Cytobacillus luteolus: one gene and its partner. The protein of the gene in region 1 binds, or shares a complex with, the protein of each later gene. Links are inferred from orthologs where the notes say so. Each region holds a gene or a part of one and is shown on either strand. Other genes may lie near its edges.

Evidence for each region. Proteins that work in one complex are often made in the same cells at the same time.
Region 2: the proteins of J2Z26_RS08475 (region 1) and J2Z26_RS14680 are in contact, whole or in part, in a crystal structure (PDB 3TUF), measured with the Bacillus subtilis proteins. The link is inferred for Cytobacillus luteolus from one-to-one orthologs.

What each region holds. Positions count from the first base shown.
Region 1 is NZ_JAGGKM010000003.1:17,447-20,408, reverse strand. The notes cover bases 64-2,962. They hold J2Z26_RS08475 (SpoIIIAH-like family protein), read right to left. Parts: upstream 1,858-2,962; coding sequence 1,270-1,857; downstream 64-1,269. Other genes in these bases: spoIIIAF (stage III sporulation protein AF), read right to left, coding at 2,533-2,962; spoIIIAG (stage III sporulation protein AG), read right to left, coding at 1,858-2,529; J2Z26_RS08480 (methyl-accepting chemotaxis protein), read left to right, coding at 64-1,225. Also shown: more of J2Z26_RS08480, read left to right, coding at 1-63. UniProt on the Bacillus subtilis protein: Involved in forespore engulfment. Forms a channel with SpoIIIAH that is open on the forespore end and closed (or gated) on the mother cell end.
Region 2 is NZ_JAGGKM010000005.1:14,564-17,485, reverse strand. The notes cover bases 64-2,922. They hold J2Z26_RS14680 (stage II sporulation protein SpoIIQ), read right to left. Parts: upstream 1,981-2,922; coding sequence 1,147-1,980; downstream 64-1,146. Other genes in these bases: spoIID (stage II sporulation protein D), read right to left, coding at 2,593-2,922; J2Z26_RS14675 (VanZ family protein), read left to right, coding at 2,155-2,544; J2Z26_RS14685 (PLD nuclease N-terminal domain-containing protein), read right to left, coding at 760-957; J2Z26_RS14690 (ABC transporter ATP-binding protein), read right to left, coding at 64-756. Also shown: more of J2Z26_RS14690, read right to left, coding at 1-63. UniProt on the Bacillus subtilis protein: Involved in forespore engulfment and required for anchoring membrane proteins on the forespore side of the septal membrane. Forms a channel with SpoIIIAH that is open on the forespore end and closed (or gated) on the mother cell end.

The DNA.
Region 1 (2,962 bases):
TATGCAAAGTAGTATCTCGCCAACAGCTTATTTTCTCGTTTATTTTATTTTAGCTACGTCTGCCATTTACATGAAGCGCTCTACTCTCTTTCTTGGAGCTGGTTTGGGGTTACTAATATTAACTGTTTTTACCTATTTGCATCATTCTGAACTAGTGTTAGAAACAAAAAATTATGGAACCATCTATCTCCTATTTTTACTAGTAACAATTCTACTATCCTTTCAATTAAAAATGGCTGACCAGTTGTCTAAAAATATCTTGTTAGCTCAGTCAAAGACTGAGGAAATGCTTGTTAATGACTTAGAAAGAAGGAAGCAACTAGAGGATCATACTGCGATTATCTCTACAACCATTAAACAAGTGAGTAATCAAAGTAAGGAAAGTTACTTTGCATCTGAGAAAATGGACACTGCTATTTCTGAAATCGCATCAGGCGTACAAAATCAAACAAGCACAATTTATGACATTACAAACTCATTAGAGCACGCTAATCAATTGGTTGTTCAAATGGTAAACTCTGCTTCTGAACTAAAAAATAAAGCTGAATATACATCAAACATTTCTTCAGATGGAACTAAAGTTACAAAAAGCTTACTAGATGCAATTACCTCATTCAACACACTATTACTAGAAATGAATCGCAAAATTGGGAGTTTGGCAACTAAAATTCAAGAGACGTCGCATTTTACAGTGTCTATTCAGGAAATTGCCTCACAAACAAATTTACTAGCTTTAAATGCCTCAATTGAAGCAGCACGTGCTGGGGAAAGTGGAAAAGGATTTGCGGTTGTTGCAAGTGAGGTTCGTAAACTTGCAGAGCTAACTGCAAAAACAGCATCCCAAATCTCGGATAATTTATCGAATGTCATTTCTGAGACAAAGGAAACACAAGAAAACATGGAAATGACTTCTAAGAATATGAGTGAAAATTTAAATTTGGTAAAACAAACAGATCTAGCTTTCTCACAAATTAGTAGCTCCATCGATGAATTAAAAGACGATATCCTTGGATTTGACGGATTAAGTAGCTCTATCGAAAAAACAACAAATTCTATTGGTATAGCAGTAAATGAATTTAGTAGTATTATTCAAGAGGCAAATGCTACCTTAGAAGAAATAGCTTCAACAATTACAGAACAGACAAAACAACATTATGATTTATCAGAGTCTGCTTCCAAGACAGATAAATCTGTACAGCAATTATTACAGTTGTATAAAGATTAACGAAGAAAACCGGCAATAATGTTTGCCGGTTTCTTTACGTTTTATTATTCAGCAGGCTCGAAAGTTACAGCTACATCTTGTAGCTCACCTAACTCACTTGCAACTAGTAATAAAATATCGTTTGCAGCTGCATTGTTATGCTCTTTTGCCTTAACTGTAATTCTTACTTTACCACCGTCAGCTCTTACTAGAGCGTCAGCATAACCTTTGCTTTTAATTAGTGTTTCAATTGTTGACTCTTTAATTGCGATTTCTGTTAACTCTTGCATTTTTTCCATAGCCATGTTTTTCTCTTCAGCAGAAACTTCACTTGAAGCTACAACAGCTGTTAGTTGCTCTCTTAACTCAGCTCTCTTATCCTCAATATCCATACGAAGTTGTGCAAATAGCTCATCACTAGAGATTGTTGAAATAGCAGTTCCATCTTCAGCTTCTTCAATTGTTACTTCCATACCTTCTTCGCCTTCAGCTGTTGTTGTTACATCTGTATTTTCTGCAGTTTCATTCACACCTTCTTGTTCAAATGCAAAATCCTCTGGTGCACCTTCTGGAGACGTAATGTAATAGACTGATAGAACCACCACTAAACTTAACATTGTTAATAACCAAACTGTTTGCTTTTTTAATAACATTTATGATTCCCCCTTAGACTTTTTAGGTAAAACTGCCACTCTATGACTAGGTACATCTAGTGCTCTCGTAACAGCCTCTACCACCATTTTTTTTATTTGAATGTTGTCAACCCCTTTGGCGACAACAAGTACACCCCTAATGGCTGGCTTTTCAATTTTAATAACAATTGGTGTTTCTTCTTCACCTTGCCTAATAATGACAACTTGCTCATCCTTCGACAGATCCTCTACCTTACGTTTTCCACCCTCACGATCGGTTTCATCCGTCGATTGGCTGTTAGTAATAGTATTGGTTTGTAAAACCTTCGTTTCCGTGGCATCAACATTAACGACCACAGATACATCACTCACACCTACAATTGTTTCCAATGCTTCTTTTAGCTGGTTCTCATAGCGAACCTCGTATTCAGAAATAGCCGCTTGCTCTAAATCTTTTTTCTGTCCAAATGTTGGCTCATCTACGCTTTCTTGTTTTGTTACTGGCATAGAAGATTGGGGTTGATTATTGCTGTTCAATAAATTACTAACTAGCATAAACCCAATACCCAGTGCTAAAACGAGTAGCAAATAATGATACTTAGGTGGCTTTTTTGTTGGAGGATCGGACTGATCTTCTTTTGATTGATTAAACATCTTTTTAATTGTTTCTAAAAATCCTTGTTCCTTCCCCATTTGCTATTTCTTCCCCCCTTCCACAGATACGACTATTTGTTCTGGATTAGATCCCCAAATACTAGCTAGATAACTAGCAATTTCTTTTACAATTGGTTGATTGGTTTCAATTTGTGTCTGTTTGGAGGTGTCAATAATAACTGGCTTTACAACCGCAACCGCATTTGGATCTTTGTCTAGCTTTGAGAGAACTACCTCGATTGAGCTCAAATCATCGGGTGAGGTAATCTCTATGCTTTCTTCTTTTGGAAAAAGAAGTACCTTTTCAACAGTCAAACCATATTCCTGCACCATCTCCTCTTCCACTTCAGTTTTCATTTGGACAGCCATTTCTTCTAAAATATATGCACGGTTTGAGGCTTGTATTTCTTTTTTCTTAATTTCTATTAAATTTTCTATATTTTTTTCATTATTTTGCGGTGAAACCCTTAAA
Region 2 (2,922 bases), on another replicon or contig:
ATCTGAATTCATACTTGATACCCAATCATATTCTTTAATACTAGTAAGCCAGTCTTGAATATTTTCTTCAGCTGATACTGTTAGCAGCGGTTGTTGATGATTGCGTCTAAGCTCTGGTAACGTTCCTTCCAAAGCAACCTCACCCTTACGGATAATAACAATATCATCACATACCTCCTCAGCATCATGTAGGACATGCGTTGAAAAAAGGATGGTAGTTTGTTTCTTAAGCTCTCTCATCATTTCAATCACTTCACGGCGACCTACAGGGTCAAGAGCTGAAACGGGTTCATCAAGCATGATAAGCCTTGGATTATGAATCATTGTTTGAGCAATTCCTAAGCGTTGCTTCATTCCACCTGAAAATCCACGAATTCTCTTTTTCTTTGCATCTACTAGACCTACTAATTCTAGTAACTCATCCGTTTTTGCTTTTGCTTCTTTTTTTGATAGATGGGCAAGTTGACCCACATATAATAGGAATTCTTCAGCCGTCATCCAGTTATAAAATACCGGATGCTGAGGTAAATAACCAATATGTTGACGATGATCTCCCTTTTCCATTCCTGTAAATTGAATCGAACCACTTGTTGGCTTAATAATTCCCGCAAGCATTCGTAGTGTTGTTGTTTTACCTGCACCATTCGGTCCAAGTAAGGCGATACAACTTCCTTTTTTGATCTCAAAAGAGACATTGTTCACAGCTTTTTCTTTTCCGAACGATTTTGTAAGATTGCTAATTGTAACTAATGACATACTCTATTTCTTCCTTCCAACAACAAAGTAAAGAATTGGTCCAATCATACTGACAAATAAAATCAGTAACACCCAAAGCAACTTAGGACCATTCGTTTCCTCACTTCGAATCAAATCTACCAATGCTGTCACCATTAAAATTAATTGTATTATTGCGATTGGTGCAAGTAACGCCCAATTTAACTGTGCAAGTTCTGCCATCATCATCTTCCCCCTCAATTTGTTTATCCGAAGATAATACGATGGACGCAGTAAAAAAGTTCAATGAAAAATAAAATTTTTTATTTTGGGGCCTGACCCCCGGCGCGGTGATGCGTTAACGCACCGGGGGTCAGGCCCCAGATGACACAAAAAAGCCTACCCGGTTAGGGGTAGGCTTTTTGTGTCAGTTTAGACGGTTGCCATGCCAATTGAGGCATCTGTATTTTCGTCTTGTTCTGATTTATCTTCATCTGCTGGTGTTTCTTCAGCATCTTCTGTATTTTCTTCTGCTTGTTCAGCTGGTTGTTTTGATGCACTCTCTTCTTGTTCTAAAGAAGTTAGTGGTTGGTTAAAAAACTCGATTGGATTTACTGCTACACCATTGTTTCGAATTTCAAAGTGAACATGTGTGTCAGCATCTTTGTTAAATAGATTTTTTCCAGCTTTAGCAATCACTTGACCTTGATCTACACGGTCACCTTGTTCAACCATCACATCAGCAAGTGAATGGTATACTGTGACCACACCTTCTGCATGCTCGATTTCAACAATGTTTCCAAATAAAGAATCTTGTTCAGATCTGACAACTGTACCAGATAGTGAAGCTGCTACATCAAAGCTTTTTCCATCTTTCGCTACGATGTCAATTCCTTTGTTCGGATAGTACGTGTTTTCATAGGATACTAGCGCTGCTTCTTGATCTTCTTTGCTACCATCTGCATCATAGAATTGCTTGTGAATCTCAACCGCGTCTTCATCAAGTACAGGCATTGCAAAGTTTTCGACTGTTGAGTTTACCGGTACAGCTGGTTCACCATTTTGTGCTGTTCCTGGTAGTTCCTCGTTGATGTTTGGCTCATCGTCTGCTACATCATTGTTTGCACTTTGGAACCATAACACACCTGTCAGAATAATTGCTGCACTAGCTAAATAAATTGCCGGAAACACCCAACGCTTTTTGAAAAAACGTTGTAAATTTGAACTTGAATTTTGAGAAGTACGTTTGTTTTCTTCCTCTCTCATGTTTCATCACCTCAGCAATCATTCTGAACAAATCTAGCATTTTATATACATCTCTTAAAAACTTTTTTTCGATTATTTTTCGACAAAATCAAAATAATATACATAAAAGCTAAAATTTCTTTGAAAATGATATACTTAGAGGGGTTTATTAAGCGATATTAGGAGGTTTCTCATTTGTTCAAACGTATTATGTATTTCAGTATTAAAATCGCTCCCTTCGTCTATATGGGGTTAATATGGATTCTGTCGAGTCTGCCTCACGATGCAGTTATTGATACACCTTATTCATGGGACCGAGCATTTAAGGAGTCTCTTCACTTAATTGCGTTTGGTATTCTGTATCTCCTATTTGTTCTTTCCTTTGCTGTTGATGGGAAGCTAACCCATAAAACAAGCAAGATTGCTGCTGCAATTGCCATCTCCTATGGATTTATTGATGAATTACATCAATATTTTGTTCCATACCGTTCAGCAACTGTCATCGACATCGTTAAAGATACAATCGGAGTACTTGTAGCCTACTATTTAATTCGCCGCTTCTACTTGACAAAAAAAGGGGCCTGACCCCCAGCGCGTTAAAGCTTTAACGCAGTGGGGGTCAGGCCCCTGTTGTTATTGTTTGGCTGTGAATTTTGTAATGTATGTGTCTGCTGAAGTGATTTGGACGCCTTGGTAGTAGTGTGAAATAATTTGTTCGTGAGTTTTCCCTTCAGCTGCCATTCCATTGGCTCCATATTGACTCATGCCCACACCGTGGCCATAGCCTTTTGTTGAGATAACGATATTATTGCCGCTGCGTTTCCATTCGAAATCTGATGAGCGTAATTCGAGCAATTCACGGATTTGACGTCCGGTAAACTTTTTATTGCCAATTTCTACTTCTCCTACACGCTTGCCAGGAGTTCTTGATATCACTTTTCCAATGGTACTATCATTCCCCAG